4 regions of the Streptomyces sp. NPDC101393 genome follow, and region 4 is predicted to be linked to each of the others. Evidence: riboswitches for the same ligand, from Rfam matches in the RefSeq annotation. Region 4 holds a riboswitch; each other region holds the start of a gene.
What was found. A riboswitch is a leader RNA that binds a small molecule or an ion and turns the genes downstream of it on or off. The one in region 4 is predicted to bind cobalamin.

Region 1 (4,248 bases), on a different contig from region 4:
GCTCCCGTTGTCCCAGGGTGCGTCGGCGCACCTCGCGCCGACCGAGAAGGGAAAACACGTGAAGCGCACGATCCTCGCCGCGGTCCTGGTCGCCGCCGCAGCCACCGCTCTCGCCTCCCCCGCGTCAGCTGACACCGGTGACGGACTCAAGCCGGCCGGCAACCCCCTGCACAAGATCACCAAGGCCCTTCTCGACCCGCAGGACGTCCCTACGCTGGAGAGGAACATGCCCACACTGGATCTGCTGGATCTCACCAAGAAGCCGATCGCCTGCGAAGCCGAGACCGCGGGCGAGCCGCTTCCGCTCGCCGCTGATGCCTACCGCGCATGCGGGCCGGCGTAAGGCACCGGAAGCGGCACACCGGGCAAGTGGACGTACGGAAGAGAAGGTGGCGGCCGGGCCCCAGGAACGCAAAGCGGGCCCGCGCCGGCCTGACCGGCCACGGCCCACCGCCCACGCCCTCGCCCGGCCCGGGTAGGTACGACAAGAGGCCGACTTCCGTCATAGGGTCGTTCCCGCACGTGAGAGAGGGGAGGCCGAGATGGCCGGGACGACACCGACGGTGGCCGAGGTGAGGGCCGAGCTGGCCGCGCTGGAAGACCCGAAGGTACGCGCGGTGAACGAGAAGCACGGTGACGATCACGGTGTGAACCTCACCAAGCTGCGCGCGCTCGCGAAGCGGTTGAAGACGCAGCAGGACCTCGCGTGCCGGCTCTGGGAGACGGATGACACCGCGGCGAGGCTGCTGGCGCTCCTGATCTGCCGCCCCAAGGCGTTCGGGCGTGACGAGTTGGACGTCATGCTGCGCGAGGCACGGACGCCCAAGGTGCACGACTGGCTCGTGAACTACGTGGTGAAGAAGAACCCGCACTCCCAGGAGCTGCGCCTGGCCTGGTCCGCCGATCCGGATCCGGTGGTGGCGAGTGCCGGCTGGGCCCTGACCACCGAACGCGTGGCGAAGAAGCCCGAGGACCTCGACCTCGCAGGACTGCTCGACGTCATCGAGGCGGAGATGAAGGACGCCCCGGCTCGCCTGCAGTGGGCGATGAATCACTGCCTGGCTCAGATCGGCATCGAGCACGCCGAGCTCCGCACCCGTGCCCTCGATATCGGTGAGCGCCTGGAGGTGCTCAAGGACTACCCGACGCCCCCGGGCTGCACGTCTCCGTTCGCGCCCATCTGGATCACCGAGATGGTGCGCCGACAGCACGCGGGGTAGGCAGGCTCGCGCTCACACCCGCGCTCACGCCCGTGCCGCCACTCCCCCAGCGGACGGTGCTTCCGTCTCCCCCTGCCTCCCCTCCCCCTGCTGGTGCACGCACCGTGCGCAGCCTTGTCTACCCTGGACCCGCAGCTGGTTCGTCCCGTCCGCCAGGCGGGGTGTCGTAAGAGGGAACCCGGTGGGATGCCGGGACTGCCTCGCAGCGGTGAGTGGGAACGACCGCCGTCATCGAGCACTGGGTACGCGTGTGACCCGGGAAGCGACGGCCAGTAGGTGTCCCGTCCCCAGGGACGTGCCCACGAGTCCGAAGACCTGCCACTGCTCGTGCGCGGTGCGATCACCACGCACGTATGCACAGCGACCCGGTGACGGGGCCGCTGAGCGAGTGGTGCGATTCCTTCAACCCTGCGCACGACGAGGGCGGGCCGCATCCCGTTCACGGCCCGGCGCCGGTCCGCACGACGAACTCGCGAAGGAGAGTTTCGTGCCCGGTGAACCGAGCATCACGTCCATCCCCTCCCCCAGAACTGGGCACCCGAGCGGGCCCTGTGTCCTGCTCAAACACGGTGAGATCTTTCTCAAGGGCCGCAACCGGCACCTGTTCACCGAGCGGCTGCACGACAATCTCCGCCGCGCCCTGAGGGGCATCGGCGGCTCCACGTGGATCACGTCCGGCCACAACATCACCGTGCTCGGGGGCGAGGTACCGCAGGACGTCCTCGTGGAGCGCGCCCGCAGGGTGATGGGGTTCAACGCGGTGGAGCCCGCCCTGCGCCTCCCGAGCACCGTCGCGGACATCACGACGGCAGTCGTGGACGCGCTCGCCGGCGCCCGTGCCGAGCGGCCCGGGATCACCTTCGCCGTGCGGGTCAAGCGCCGGGACAAGAGCTTCGAGATGACCTCGTCGCAGTTCGAGCGGTTTCTCGGTGCGCGCGTCCAGGAAGCTCTGGGACGTGTGCCGGTGAACCTCTCCAGCCCGGATGTCCGGGTCTCCGTCGAGATCGACCACAAGGAGAGCTACGTCTCCTGGACCCGTCACCAGGGGGCGGGCGGGCTGCCCGTCGGCTCCAGCGGCCGCGCCCTGGTGCTGCTCTCCGGCGGGTACGACTCACCGGTGGCGGCCTACCGGGCGATGCGCCGCGGGCTGCGCTGCGACTTCGTCCACTTCACCGGCGCTCCCTACACGAACGCCGCTTCCGTCTACAAGGCGTACGCCCTCGCCCGTGAACTCAACCGCTATCAGCCCGGCGGGCGGCTGCACGTCATCGCCCTCGGCCACGCCCAGAAGCAACTGGCCATCGCAGGAGCCGGCAAGCTCCAGGTCGTCGCACAGCGGCGGCTGATGGCCCGCACGGCTTCCGCACTGGCGGGCCGGACCCGGGCGGAGGCGCTGGTGACCGGTGACAGCCTGGGGCAGGTGGCCAGCCAGACCCTGGCGAACATGGCCGCGGTGGACGAGGCCGCCACCCTGCCAATGCTGCGGCCGCTGGTCGGCTGGGAGAAGCAGGAGATCATCGACGAGGCCCGGTCCATCGGCACCGCGGAGATCTCCGTGCTGCCGGACGAGGACTGCTGCAAGCTCCTCGCGCCGCCCCGTGCCTCCCTCCGGGCCGGGCTGACCGATCTGCGTTCGGTGGAGAAGCGACTCGACGTGGACGACCTTGTGGACGGTCTGCTGCGTGACGTCCAGATCATGTACCCGGGAGAGACCGAGGAGGGGGAGGCCGGCGCGGCCGGCCCGGACGGCGGTACCGCGCCCGGCCACCCCCTTCCGGCCGTCTGTGCGGCGGGGCCGTCCGCGGCGGTGTCCTCATGAGCGAGGAAGGCTTGCGGCGGATCCGGGTCATCGGGATCGGCTCGGGGGATCCGGAGCATGTGACGCTGGCCGCGGTGCGCGCCCTGCGGACCTGCGAGGTGTTCTTCCTGCTGGACAAGGGCGCGCGGGCGTCCGAGCTGACCCGGCTGCGCAGAGATCTGGTGGCCGAGCACGCCGGCCCGGGGCACCGGGTGGTCGAGGCGGCGGACCCAAGGCGCGATCGCTCCCCCGCGAGCCCGGCCCGCTATCAGGCCCAGGTCGTCGACTGGCGCCACCGCCGCGCCGACCTGTACGAGCGGCTCATCCTCGACGAGCTGGAGCCGGGCCGGACCGGCGCGTTCCTGGTGTGGGGCGACCCCGCGCTCTACGACAGCACGATCGACACGCTGGAGGAGGTCACCGCCCGCGGTGCGGTGCCCTTCACCTACGACGTGATTCCCGGGGTGAGCAGCGTCTCGGTACTGGCCGCCCGCCACCGTACGACGCTGACCCGGCTCGGCCGTCCGGTCCGCATCGCCCCCGGGCGGCAGGTCGCCGGGGCCGGGCTCGCCGAGGGCGAGGACGTCGCCGTGATGCTCGATGTCGGCGCGGCACTCACCGCTCACCGGACGGAGGGCTGGTGGATGTATTGGGGGGCCTACGTCGGGACACCGGAAGAGCTGCTCGTCTCCGGGCCGCTGGACGAAGTGGCCGACCAGGTCCTGGAGTTGCGGGCCGCGGCCCGGGAGCGTCATGGCTGGATCATGGATGCGTGCCTGCTGCGCGCCGACGGCCCCGGGCCGCGGCCGGCAGGTGCGGGTCTCCGGGGTCCCGCTGGTTGAGCCGCCCCCACCCGATCGGTCCGGACGAGCACACCAGGTGGGTCACCGACCGGCGGATGGCGGACCCGTCGGGTTCTGGGCGTAGACGGCCGCGAGCACCGAGTCGACCAGCTCGGCAACGTCCCGCCCGTCCCCCGAGTCGATGCGTTCCAGGCCCAGTCGGTCGACGGCCTCGGCCATGAGGGCCTGGTAGCGCTCCGTGCGAGCCAGGAACTTCTCCATCAGGAGCTGCTCTCCGGCCGTTGCTCCCTGGTAGTTCCCCGCCGCATGCACCCGGGCACGGAGGACGGCGTCGTCCGCCGTGAGCCACACGGCGGCCGTGCCGGGAGCGTCGAGCCCCGCGACGTGGACGGGCCACAGCGCGGACCCTTCCAGGACCAGTCCTGGC
Region 2 (4,248 bases), on a different contig from region 4:
AGCAGCACCAGCGCGATCCAGGGACGGCGGGGACGGCCGGTGCCGGCGGCGTCGGCCTTCTTCCGCGCGGTCACGCCGTCACCTCCCGACGCGGCGCCAGCCGGTGGGCGGCCAGGTCGCCGACGAGGTTCACGGCGACGGCGGTGCCGGCGAACAACAGCGCGTACGTCTGTACCTGGGGAAGGTCCCGGTTCTGCACCGCCTCGACGAAACCGCTGCCCAGCCCGCGGAATCCGAACACCACCTCCACCAGCACGGCGCCGCCCAGCAGGCCCTCCACGCACCGGGCGTACTGCTGCGCGGCGGGCCCCAGGGCGCCCGGCAGCACATGGCGCAGCACCACCGTCCGCTCCCGCATCCCCAGCAGCCGCAGGTGCTCGGGGCGACGGCACCGTGCCGCTCGGCCGCCACGTCGACGCGTATCTGGCGGGCCAGATCGCAGAGGTGCCGGGCCGTCAGGACGGTGACGGGCAGTGCCAGTACGGCCGGCTGCGCCAGCAGGGCCGCCGTGTCCATGCCGACGGCGGTGGCCGGCAGCAGCCCGGCCGCCAGCGACACCGAGGCGACCAGCAGCAGCCCGAGCACGAACTCCGGGACGGCGTGCAGCAGAAGGGCCGCCGTATTCAGCGTCCGGTCGACGCGACTGCCCTCCCGCAGTCCCGACACCGTGCCCAGCAGCGGCGCCAGCACCGTGACCAGCGCCAGCGCCGGGACACCCAGCAGCAGGGTCACCCCGATGCGGCGGCCGATGTCGTCGCCCACCGGCAGGCCGGTCGTCAGGGAATTCCCGAGGTCGCCGGTGAGCAGGTTGCCCGGCCAGTGCCCGAAGCGGGTCCAGGCCGGCTCGTCCAGCCCCAACTGGCTTCGCAGTGCCTGGACTTGTGCGGGCGTTCCGAGTTCGCCGCGGAGCACGTCGGCCGTGTCCCCGGGCAGCAGCGAGCCGACGGCGAACACGGCGACCAGCACCACCAGGCACTGAAGGACCGCCAGCAGTGAGCGCCGCAGGACGTAGGCGCGCACTTCAGCCGATGCGGACCCGGTCGAACCGGGCCCAGTCGTGCGAGTTCGGCGGTGCGGCGCGCAGGCCGCGGACCGAAGGGCCGATGGCGTCGTTGGCATCGGAGAACGCCCACACCAGGAGCCCGGACCCGTCCCGGGCGATCTTCTGGGCGCGGGTGAGCAAGGCCAGCCGGTCCCGCTCGTCGCGGGTGGTGCGGGCGCGCTCCAGCAGCGTGTCGAACTCCTTCGAGGCGTACTGCGTCTGGTTGCGGGCGGCTCCGCCGCGGACCCGCTGCTGGAGGAAGTCGGAGACGGGCAGCGTGGAGCTGGTGTTGAAGGCGGCGACCCCGTGCGTCTTGATCTCACTGAAATACGTGCTGGCGGCCCGGGTGTTGGCGGTCAACTTCAGCCCCACCTCGCGTAGTTGCCGCGCCATCAGGTCCGCGGCCGGCTCCCAGGCGGCGTCGACCGCACTGGTCTCCACGGTGATCTCCCACCCGTCCGCGCCGGCCTCCTTCACGAGCTTCCGGGCCCTTTCGACATCGCGCACGCGGGGCTTCAGGCCGTCGGGGTAGCCGCGCAGGCCCATGCCGAACAGGTCGTTCCCCGGCTCGCCGTGCCCGGCGAGGGCGACGCGCACCAGCGCCTTCCGGTCGAGCCCGAGCTGCACGGCCCGCACCAGCCGCGGGTCGTCGAAGGGCTTGCGGCCGGCGCGCAGCAACAGCTGCTGGGCGGTGGCCCGTTTGGCGGTCAGCAGCCGCGTCGAGCCCTTCTGCTGCAGCCGGTCCACCGAGGCGCCGGCCATGTCGGCGGCGTAGTGGACCTGTCCGGAGAGCAGCGCGTTGAGTCGCGCCGACTCCTCGTTCGCCGGGACGATCTCCAGCTCGGCGATGTGCGGGGCACCGTCCCAGTGGTCCGCCCAGCGCCGGTAGCGGGCGGTCCCGCCGGGTGTGAACGACACGTAGCTGAAGGGGCCGGAGCCGACGGGCTTGCGGAAGTCCTTCGTACCGTCGGGGATGATCTCCGTGCCGGGGCCGGCGAAGACGGTGGGGAACTCGAAGTTCGGCGCCTTCAGCACGAAGACGACGGACCGTTGGCCGTCGGCCTTGCTCGCCTCGAAGTCGATCGCGGAGAGCAGTTGCTGCGAGGGGGAACCGGTGTCGGGGTCGGCAGCGCGGCGGTAGCTGTAGAGGACGTCCCGTGCGGTCACCGGTCTGCCGTCGTGGAACTCCGCCGTGCGCAGACGTATGTGCCACCGGGTGCCGGAGGCGTCGCCCTCCCAGGATTCCGCGAGCCGCTCGCGGACGGACATGTCGTCCGCGTACGTGCCGAGCGTGTCGTAGAGGGCCTTGGCGCGGGCCTGGTCGACGAAGTTCGGCGCGACGTGGGGGTCGAGGGTCTCCTGGGAGCCGCCGGCCGTGAACGCGGCGCGGAACCGGTCGCCGCCGCCCCCGTCCCTCGCGTCCCCGCCGCAGCCGGCGAGCAGGCCGGGCGAGGTCAGCGCCAGGGCGCCTCCGGCGGCCAGCACCATCCGTCTTCCGGGTTCCGGCCGGTTGCCGGGTTCGGGCCGGTGCACCGGCTCCGTCCGGGCATGCGTCGTCACCATCGATCCTCTCCGGGGTTTCCTCGCCCCTGCCATCGGACCGGCGACGGGTCAGTCTCCTGGCTCCCGGATCGTTGCCGGCCTCCGCCTTCCCACCCGCGGCTGCGGACAGTGGCATGCAGGAGGACAGCTCCCCGGTCACAGTGGCGGGACCGCGCCGGAATCGCACCGGCTTCCTGGTCCCCGTCGCCTCGTGCACTCATTGTGGCGCACGAGGCGGCGGGCGCCGGGTCCAGGGGCTCGGTCACGCCGACAGGGCGCCCCGCACGGTGCGTTCGCACGCGTGCGGGGCGCCCTGTCGATCCGGTGGGAGTGTCAGTCCCCCTCGGTTTCGAAGGTGCGCAGCAAATCGGCGGCGACGCTCACGGCAATGGTCGCGGGTTCCTTGCCCGTCAGGGTGGCCAGCCCGATCGGGGTCTTGATCCGGTCGATGGTGGCCTCGCCGTGGCCGCCCTCGGTGGCGAGGCGTTTGCGGAACCGCACCCACTTGGCCTCCGACCCGATCAGCCCGAGGGAGCCGAGATGGGTGGTCCGCAAGGCGGCGTCGCACAGCGCGGCGTCCTCGGCATGATCATGGGTCATGATCAGGATGTGGGTGCCGTGCGGCAACTCCTCCAGCACCTCCTCGGGCAGCAGCGGCGTGTGATGCACATGCACCTGCGCCACCGCGTCCGCCAGCACGTCGAGCCGCTCCTCGGTGAGGATGTCGGCGCGGGTGTCGACCAGATGGAGGTCGAGGTCCTGACGTGCCAGGATGCGTGCCAGTTCCAGCCCTACGTGCCCGACGCCGAAGATCGCCACCGCCCTCACCACCGGCAGCGGTTCGAGCAGCACCGAGACCGCGCCGCCGCAGCACTGCACGCCGTGCTCGTTGGTCACCTTGTCGTTCAGGGCGAAATCGATCAGTTCCGGTTCCGGCTTGGACGCGCCGATCATTCCCCGGGCCCGATCGATCGCGACGGCCTCGATATTGCCGCCACCGATCGAACCCCACGTCTCGGTCTGCCCCACCACCAGTTTCGCTCCTGCGTCGCGTGGGGCGTGGCCGCGCACGGTCGCGACGGTCACCAGCACGCCGGCCTCCCGGCGTGCCCGCAACCGTGTGACCGCGTCGACCCACGTCATGTCAGGCACCGTTCAATGCTGTGGCGTTGCTCCGGATCGTGCCGTTGGCAGCGTTCCCGTTTCCGGCGTGGCCGTCGCCGCCGTGGCCGTTGGCGGCAGCCCCGTTACGGGCGTGACCGTTCGGGGAGGCACCGTTCCGGCGGGCCTGCTGGATCGCCCAGTACACCGCCTCCGGTGTCGCGGGTGAGGCCAACTCGATGCCGGCCCCCTTAGGCCCGAACGCGCCGGCGGCCTGCCGCAACGCCTCTCGCACCGAGAACGCCAGCATCAGCGGAGGCTCACCCACCGCCTTGGACCCGTATACCGAGCCCTCCTCGGTGGCGTTCTCCAGAAGGGTGACGTGGAATTCCTCGGGCATCTCCGAAAAGCTCGGCAGCTTGTAGGTGCTCGCGGCCTGGGTCAGCAGCCGGCCGCGGTGCGGCCCGTCACTGGAGTCCCAGCGCATGTCCTCAAGCGTCAGCCAGCCCGCCCCCTGCACGAACCCGCCTTCCACCTGACCGATGTCGATCATCGGGGACAGG
Region 3 (4,248 bases), on a different contig from region 4:
GTTGCGCAGGATCGCGGTGTCGGAGTGGTTGTCCCAGACGTAGTGGCGGCGGTCCTGGTAGACGTCGCGGCGGTCGTCGCGGCCGATCCCGGTGTGCACCCGCACCGAACGGTGCCCGTCGAGCACCAGGTGGTGGAAGCGGTGGACGAGGTGGTGCCGGCCCTCGACGAGGGTCCAGCCGCTGAGGTTCACCGCGTGCCGGCCGGTGTTCCGGACCGTGACCCACTCCGCGTTGAGGCTGCGGCGGGAGCCGTCGTCACGCCCGGGGCTGTCGTACTGGATGGGGCCCAGCTCGACGGCGGAACGCTGCGGACGCGGGTCCTGGCGGTGGCCGTCGGCCGCGGCGGGGAGCACGGCGGTGGCCGCCAGCGCCACCGAACCGAGAACGGACGCGGCGATGCGGGATGCGGAGCGGAACATGAGACCTCCTGCATACGGCACCCTCGCAGGGGTGCCGGTCGTGCCCAGTGCCCGGACCGTCGCCGGGCATCCACACTGTGCCGCGCCGCCACCCGCCGTCGTGATGAATCCGCTTGTGTGTTACGAAACATGGACATTTACGCATCCTCTTCGCACCCGGCGCGTGCTCCCCCGCGCCCCGGGCACCCCGTACCGGCGCCGGCGCGCGTCACCTGCGCCGTCTGTCCGATCGCCGCGCCGGGGCCAGCAGCAGGAAGACGGTGGCGAGGACGGTGACGGCCTGGGAGACGACGGTCAGCCGCTTGTCCGTGGTCCACACGGGCTCGTACATGTTCGGCACCGGGCCCAGCGTCCCGACGTCGACGTAGCGGTAGATGAGCAGGAGCGCCAGCCCGCCCGCGGCCACCAGCCAGGCGAAGAGGTCGGCCATAGGGCGCCGCCAGATCAGGACGAGCAGCGCCGCCAGCGAGGCCAGTCCGGCTTCGACCCGGAACAGCGTGCCCTGGCTGATGTCCGCGGCGACGGCGTCGTAGGAGTCGGCGAGACGGGCGTGGATGTAGGCGTTCACCGCCAGGCCGGCGGCGGCCAGCACCCGCGCGACACCCCGGGCGACCCGCCCGGCCCGCCCGGTGGACGGCTCCGGTACACCGCGGTCTGCTGCCATGTGGCTCCCCACCTCCTGGGCAAGGGTCGTGTGCGAAGGCTCAGTGGACGGTGAGCGAGCCCTTCATCGACGGATGGATGCTGCAGACGTACGGGTAGTCGCCGGCCTTGTCCGGGGCGGTGAAGGTGGCGGTCTTCCCGGGGCCGATGGGGCCGGTGTCGAAGGGTTTGCTGCCATTGGCCGTCACGGTGTGGGCGGTGTCGTCCTCGTTGACCACGGTGACCTTCGCGCCGGGGCGCACGGTCAGTTCGGCGGGGACGAAGGTGAAGTCCTTGACGGTGATCCGCGACTGCCCCGCCTTGGTGGGCGAGGGCGCGGACGACGGGGTGGACGAGGGGGCGGCCGATGACGGCGCGGGGGAGGATTCCGAGCCGCCGCCACCGTCACCGCACCCGCCGAGCGCCGTGGCGCACAGCACGGCCGCGGCCGTCGCGGCGGCTGCCCTTACGCGGTGGGTCATGGGTGGCTCGCCTCCGGTCCTGCCGCCTGCGCGGGCGGCGCGCGGCCGTCGCTCGGACCGCCCGTCCCACTAGAGCGCAGCTCCCGGCTCCCGGCCATCGGGCGGCGGCGTTCGGCGTACGCGGGCGGACGGGCAGCCGGACACCGTGCCCGCGAGCCACCCCCGGGGCGCGTGTCTCATCTCACCATCCGGCATGTGAGCGGCGCTGTCCGGCTCGTGCCGCAACGCCTAGGCTGGCCGGTGCAACTGGTTCGCCCTGCCCGCCAGGCAGGCGCGTCGCAAGAGGGAACCCGGTGGGAATCCGGGACTGCCCCGCAGCGGTGAGTGGGAACGACCGCCGTCATACGCACTGGACCCCCGGGGGTCTGGGAAGCGACGGCCAGTAGATGTCCGCCTTTCGGCGGACGTGCCCGCGAGTCCGAAGACCTGCCAGTGTCCGTGCGCGAACCTCGCGCACGGTGATCCGGTGACCTCGCGGGTGGGTCGGCGTACACAGCAGGCGGGCACGTGCGGCGAGATCGCGCCGTGGTCCGCCGCTTCGCCGTACTCCGCCTCGTGAGCCGTCCCCGGATCGTAGGGAGACACTCGCGAAGGAGAGTTCCGTGACCAGCAAGTCCGCAGCCGCGGCAGCACGGTCGACCGTGCACGGCTACCCGCGTCAGGGTCAGCACCGTGAACTGAAGAAGGCCATCGAGGGCTACTGGAAGGGCCGGGTCGGCGCCGACGCCCTCCGGGCCACCGCGGCCGAACTGCGCCGCGGCAATTGGCAGCAGCTCGCCGGGGCCGGTATCGACGAGGTGCCGACCGGTGACTTCTCGTACTACGACCACGTCCTGGACACCAGCGTCATGGTCGGTGCGATCCCCGACCGGCACCGCGCCGCGGTGGCCGCCGATGCCCTGGACGGCTACTTCGCGATGGCGCGCGGCACCCAGGACGTGGCGCCGCTGGAGATGACCAAGTGGTTCGACACCAACTACCACTATCTGGTCCCGGAGTTGGGGCCGGACACGGTCTTCGCCGCGGACTCCGGCAAGCAGGTCGCCGAACTGACCGAAGCCCTCACGCTCGGACTCACCGCCCGCCCGGTCCTCGTCGGCCCGGTCACCTACCTCCTGCTGTCCAAGCCCGCTCCCGGTGTCGCCGCCGACTTCGACCCGCTGACGCTGCTGGACCGGCTGCTGCCCGTCTACGCCGAGGTGCTCGCGGATCTGCGGGCGGCCGGCGCCGTCTGGACACAGCTCGACGAGCCGGCACTCGTACAGGACCGCTCGCCCGCCGTCCTGAACTCCGCCGCCCGCGCCTACCGCGATCTGGGCGCACTCACCGACCGCCCGAAGCTGCTGGTCGCCTCCTACTTCGACCGGCTGGGCGACGCGCTGCCGGTGCTGGCCAAGGCGCCCGTCGACGGCCTCGCGCTGGACTTCACCGGCGCCGCCGCCGCCAACCTCGGGGACCTCGCGGCCGTCGGCGGGCTGCCCGGCAAGCGGCTGGTGGCCGGCGTCGTCAACGGACGCAACGTCTGGATCAACGACTTCGAGAAGTCGCTGTCCACGCTGGGCACCCTGCTCGGCCTCGCCGACCGCGTCGATGTCGCCTCCTCCTGCTCCCTGCTGCACGTCCCGCTGGACGCGTCCGCCGAGCGTGACATCGACCCGCAGATCGCCCGCTGGCTCGCCTTCGCCCGCCAGAAGACGTCCGAGATCGCCACTCTGGCGCGCGGCCTGGCACAGGGCACCGACGCCATCGCCGCCGAACTCGCCGCCAACCGGGCCGACCTGGCCTCCCGCGCCGGCTCCGCCCTCACCCGCGACCCGGCCGTACGCGCCCGCGCCGCCGCCGTCACCGACGCGGACGGCCGCCGCTCCCAGCCGTACACCGAGCGGGCCGCGGCGCAGCGCGCCCATCTGCGGCTGCCGCTGCTGCCGACCACCACGATCGGGTCGTTCCCGCAGACCGCCGAACTGCGCACCGCACGCGCCGACCTGCGCGCCGGGCGGATCGACGGCGCCGCCTACGAGGAGCGCATCGCGACCGAGATCCGCGATGTGCTGGCCTTCCAGGAGAAGGCCGGGATCGACGTCCTGGTGCACGGCGAGCCCGAACGCAACGACATGGTGCAGTACTTCGCCGAGCAGCTGACCGGCTACCTCGCCACCCAGCACGGCTGGGTGCAGTCGTACGGCACCCGCTACGTCCGGCCGCCGATCCTGGCCGGCGACATCTCCCGCCCCGAGCCGATGACGGTGCGCTGGACGCGCTACGCCCAGTCGCTCACCGACCGCCCCGTCAAGGGCATGCTCACCGGCCCGGTCACCATGCTCGCCTGGTCCTTCGTCCGCGACGACCAGCCGCTCGGTGACACCGCCCGCCAGGTGGCCCTCGCCCTGCGGGACGAGGTGGGCGACCTCGAAGCCGCCGGGACATCGGTCATCCAGGTCGACGAGCCCGCGCTGCGCGAGACCCTTCCGCTGCGCGCCGCCGACCACGCCGGCTACCTCGCCTGGGCCACCGAGGCATTCCGCCTCACCACCAGCGGCATCCGCCCGGACACCCAGATCCACACCCATATGTGCTACGCGGAGTTCGGTGACATCGTCCAGGCCATCGACGACCTCGACGCGGACGTCATCAGCCTGGAGGCCGCCCGCTCCCACATGCAGGTCGCCCGGGAACTCGCCGCGCACGGCTACCCGCGCGAGGC
Region 4 (4,248 bases):
CGAGCGTGCACAGCACCTCGTTGCCGGCCGGCAGCCGCTTACGGGTCACGCCGCTGGCGACCATGTTGGCGTCGCACAGGATCGGCGCACCGGCGCGCAGCGCCTCGCGGGCCCGCGCCACCACCTCGGGGGTGAAGGCCAGGTCGCGTACGAGGTCGACCATGCCGCAGGCGTGGATCATCCGGACCGCGACCTGGCTGACGTCGGCGGGCAGGCCCGCGAGGTCCGCCTCGGCGCGAATGGTGGCAAAGGACTGGCGGTAGATCGCCGCCCCGTCCTTCTCGTAGTCGAACACTGTGCCCTCGGTGGTGGGGTGGGAGTGGGGAGGTGGCCGGTGGTGGGGCTGGGGCCGGGGGTGGTGGGTCATGGAGTGGTGGGGGTCGGGCGTACGACGGTTACCCGGTATCCGGGCTCCCCGTCGAGTCCGGGGCCGTCACTCCCGTGGGCGCTGCGGTCATCCTTGGCGCCTTCGCCCCTGCCGTCGCCGTCGCCCGCGCCCGTGGCCACGACGTCGATCCAGCTGCCGTGCGGGTGGCCGCAGCGGCGTTCGCAGCCGGACCAGTGGACGGGGAGCCCGCCGACCGGCGCCGGGGTACTGCCCCGGACGACGGCGGCCGTGGCGTCGGCGCGGACATCGGAGAGGGACTTGGCGCAGCCTGGCCGGCCGGTGCAGGCGCTGATCCGGTGCCAGGGGGAGCCGGGGTCGGTGATCAGGCCGGCGGCGGCCAGCTCGCGCAGCCGCGCCCCGGCCGTGGTGCCCGGCAGGCCGGGGACGATCACGCCGCGCCAGGGGGTGGTCCGCAGCTCGCCCGCCCCGTCCTCGGAGGCGATCGCGGTCAGCAGCCGCCACTGGTCGACGGTCAGCCGGCCGAGCGGCGCGAGGACGGAGAGGGCCCGGCGGCCGTCGGGGGCTTCGGTGATCCCGGGAGCGGTGGCGCCCGCGCCCGGCGGCACGGCGCCCGGATCCGGCGCCGCGACGTACACGGCCCCGATACCCGCCGCCCGCAGGTCCGCCGCCACCGCATGCGCGGTCGGCACCTGTGGGGCGGGGAGCTCGCGGACCCGCCAGGCGCCGGTGCCGCACGCCTCGGCGGCGGCGAGGAAGGACCCGGCGGCGAGGAGCGCGGCCCGCGCCGCGTCCGGTCCGGCGATACGCAGCGCGGCCCCGTCGCCGAGGCGCAGCAGCGCCCCGCCGGGCGCTGCGACCAAGGTCACATCACCGCCGAGCGTCGCCACATCGCCGCGGCCGTCGTCCAGGACGAACAGGAAACGGCCGGAGAGCGCGGTCGCCGAGGGGCTCGTGCAGAGCAGGGTGTCCAGCTGCCGGGCCCACAACCGCACGTCAGAGGGGGTGTGCGGGTCCAGGCCCGCAAGGGGTGAGGCGAGGATGTTGCGGAGGCGTTCGTGGCGCTCCGAGGGCAGCAGACCGGCCTCGCGCAGCAGGCCGGCGAGTTCCTGGCCGCAGTCGTCGGCGAGGCCGCGCAGCTCCGCGTTGCCGCGGGAGGTGAGGGAGAGGTGGCCGTCGCCGAGGCGGTGGGCCGCGTCCCCCAGCGCAGTGGCCTGACGTTCCGTCAAGTCACCGGCGGGCAGCCGTACTCGTGCCAGCCGGCCGTCCGCCGCCGGGTGCAGCCGCAGCGCTCCCGGGCAGGCGTCACCGCGGTCCCGTGGGGGCGGTGCGGCCCGTGCGGGCCGTGGCGAGGGGGAGGGCGGCATGGCGGCGAGCATACCGACGTCGGCGGGTGGCGGATCCGGGGAGGCGGGCACCCGGGGAACCCGCGGACCGCGGGCCCGGAGGCGCCCTCCCACGCCCCGGACACAGCCTTTACTATGCAGGTCGGTGGGTCGGCTGACCCACCGGACGCCAGCGACGGCGCCAAGGGAGGAAGCCCGGTGAGAATCCGGCGCGGTCCCGCCACTGTGAACCCGGCCACCGCCGGGCGAGCCAGGAACTCCCGCCGTCCCTACGACCCACCCGGGGCGCGGACACCCCGAGGAAGGCCTGCGCTCGCATGCTCCTGCTGCTGTCGACCTCCGACACCGACCTGCTCAGCGCCCGCGCTGCCACCGGTCCCGTGCCCTACCGGCTCGCCAACCCCGCCCGCCTCGACGTCGCCGAGCTGCCCGCGCTCCTGGAGGGGACCGACCTCGTCGTCGTCCGCCTCCTCGGCGGCATCCGCGCCTGGGAAGAGGGCCTGGAGGTGTTGCTCGCCGCGGACCAGCACCGTCCCGTCGTCGTCCTCACCGGTGAACAGGCCCCCGACGCCCAGCTGATGGAGGCCTCCACGGTCCCCGTCGGCACCGCGGCCGAGGCGCACGCCTACCTCGCGCACGGCGGCCCCGCCAACCTCGACCAGCTGGCCCGCTTCCTCTCCGACACCGTGCTGCTGACCGGCCACGGCTTCGAACCCCCGGCGCCCGCCCCCACCTGGGGACAGCTGGAGCGCCCGGACGCCCGTACGGACACCGGCGGCCCGCAGGTCGCGGTGCTCTACTACCGCGCCCACCACATGAGCGGCAACACCGGCTTCGTCGACGCCCTCTGCGCGCAGATCGAGCGGGCCGGCGGGCGCCCGCTGCCGCTGTTCGTCGCGTCGCTGCGCGCGCCCGAACCGGAGCTGATCGAGGCGCTGCGCCCGGTCGACGCCATCGTCACCACCGTCCTGGCCGCCGGCGGCACCAAGCCCGCCGAGGCCTCCGCCGGCGGCGACGACGAGTCCTGGGACGCCGGTGCGCTCGCCGCCCTGGACGTACCGATCCTCCAGGCGCTGTGCCTGACCGGTTCGCGCGCTGCCTGGGAGGAGAACGACGAGGGCCTGTCGCCGCTGGACGCCGCCTCGCAGATCGCCGTGCCCGAGTTCGACGGCCGGCTGATCACCGTCCCGTTCTCCTTCAAGGAGGTCGACGAGGACGGCCTGCCGGTGTACGTCGCCGACCCCGAGCGGGCCGCCCGGGTCGCCGGCATCGCCGTGCGGCACGCCCGGCTGCGGCACATCCCGGCCGCCGACAAGCGCCTGGCCCTGGTCCTCTCCGCGTACCCCACCAAGCACTCCCGCATCGGCAACGCCGTCGGTCTGGACACCCCCGCCAGCGCCGTCGCCCTGCTGAGCCGCCTGCAGGCGGACGGCTACGACTTCGGCACCGAAGAGGTGCCCGGCCTGGTCTCCGGCGACGGCGACGAGCTGATCTACGCCCTCATCGAGGCCGGCGGCCACGACCAGGAATGGCTCACCGAGGAACAGCTCGCCCGCAACCCGGTCCGTATCCCGGCCGCCGACTACAAGCGCTGGTACGCCACGCTGCCGCAGGAGCTGCGCGCGTCCGTCGAGCAGCACTGGGGCCCGCCGCCCGGCGAGATGTTCCTCGACCGCAGCCGCAACCCCGAGGGCGACATCGTCCTCGCGGCCCTGCGCCGCGGCAATCTCCTCGTCCTCATCCAGCCGCCGCGCGGCTTCGGCGAGAACCCGATCGCGATCTACCACGACCCCGATCTGCCGCCCTCGCACCACTACTTGGCCGCCTACCGCTGGATCGCCGCCTCCCAGGAGGACGGCGGCTTCGGCGCGGACGCGATGGTGCACCTCGGCAAGCACGGCAATCTGGAGTGGCTGCCCGGCAAGAACGCCGGCCTGTCCGCCGCCTGCGGCCCCGACGCCGCCCTCGGCGACCTCCCGCTCATCTACCCCTTCCTGGTCAACGACCCGGGCGAGGGCACCCAGGCCAAGCGCCGGGTGCACGCCACCCTCGTCGACCACCTCGTCCCGCCGATGGCCCGCGCCGAGTCCTACGGCGACATCGCGCGCCTGGAGCAGCTGCTCGACGAGTACGCCGCGATCTCCGCGATGGACCCGGCGAAGCTGCCCGCCATCCGCGCGCAGATCTGGACCCTGATCCAGGCCGCCAAGCTCGACCACGACCTCGGCCTCGAAGCCCGCCCGGACGACGACGGCTTCGACGACTTCCTGCTGCACGTCGACGGCTGGCTGTGCGAGGTCAAGGACGCCCAGATCCGCGACGGTCTGCACATCCTCGGCGGCGCGCCCACCGGTGCGGCCCGCGTCAACCTCGTCCTCGCCATCCTCCGCGCCCGCCAGATCTGGGGCGGCACCACCGCCCTGCCCGGCCTGCGCGAGGCGCTCGGCCTGGACGAGTCCGCGGCGACGCGCACCGCGGCCGACGACACCGAGGAGCGCGCCCGCGCCCTCGTCCAGGCGATGGAGGACGCGTCCTGGGAGCCGTCCGCGGCAGAGA

Region 1: it holds a riboswitch for cobalamin, as region 4 does, so the genes downstream of both, thiI (tRNA uracil 4-sulfurtransferase ThiI) here and cobN (cobaltochelatase subunit CobN) in region 4, are expected to answer to the same signal.
Region 2: it holds a riboswitch for cobalamin, as region 4 does, so the genes downstream of both, ACIRQ7_RS06085 (ABC transporter substrate-binding protein) here and cobN (cobaltochelatase subunit CobN) in region 4, are expected to answer to the same signal.
Region 3: it holds a riboswitch for cobalamin, as region 4 does, so the genes downstream of both, metE (5-methyltetrahydropteroyltriglutamate--homocysteine S-methyltransferase) here and cobN (cobaltochelatase subunit CobN) in region 4, are expected to answer to the same signal.

What each region holds. Positions count from the first base shown of each region.
Region 1 covers NZ_JBIWNU010000002.1:856,160-860,407, forward strand. The annotation lists gene ACIRQ7_RS09505 (hypothetical protein) at 59-343, shown strand; gene ACIRQ7_RS09510 (DNA alkylation repair protein) at 543-1,220, shown strand; cobalamin riboswitch at 1,340-1,558, shown strand; gene thiI (tRNA uracil 4-sulfurtransferase ThiI) at 1,708-3,039, shown strand; gene cobF (precorrin-6A synthase (deacetylating)) at 3,036-3,860, shown strand; gene ACIRQ7_RS09525 (AAA family ATPase) at 3,903-4,248, opposite strand, start outside.
Region 2 covers NZ_JBIWNU010000002.1:95,331-99,578, forward strand. The annotation lists gene ACIRQ7_RS06070 (ABC transporter permease) at 1-74, opposite strand, end outside; gene ACIRQ7_RS06075 (ABC transporter permease subunit) at 71-358, opposite strand; partial or broken gene ACIRQ7_RS06080 (hypothetical protein) at 853-1,119, opposite strand; gene ACIRQ7_RS06085 (ABC transporter substrate-binding protein) at 1,022-2,605, opposite strand; cobalamin riboswitch at 2,655-2,783, opposite strand; gene xdhC (xanthine dehydrogenase accessory protein XdhC) at 2,918-3,727, opposite strand; gene xdhB (xanthine dehydrogenase molybdopterin binding subunit) at 3,729-4,248, opposite strand, start outside.
Region 3 covers NZ_JBIWNU010000006.1:506,086-510,333, reverse strand. The annotation lists gene ACIRQ7_RS21945 (lamin tail domain-containing protein) at 1-420, opposite strand, end outside; gene ACIRQ7_RS21940 (hypothetical protein) at 629-1,084, opposite strand; gene ACIRQ7_RS21935 (cupredoxin domain-containing protein) at 1,125-1,544, opposite strand; cobalamin riboswitch at 1,775-1,993, shown strand; gene metE (5-methyltetrahydropteroyltriglutamate--homocysteine S-methyltransferase) at 2,147-4,248, shown strand, end outside.
Region 4 covers NZ_JBIWNU010000005.1:581,178-585,425, forward strand. The annotation lists gene ACIRQ7_RS19195 (precorrin-8X methylmutase) at 1-295, opposite strand, end outside; gene cobG (precorrin-3B synthase) at 364-1,713, opposite strand; cobalamin riboswitch at 1,821-1,973, shown strand; gene cobN (cobaltochelatase subunit CobN) at 2,010-4,248, shown strand, end outside.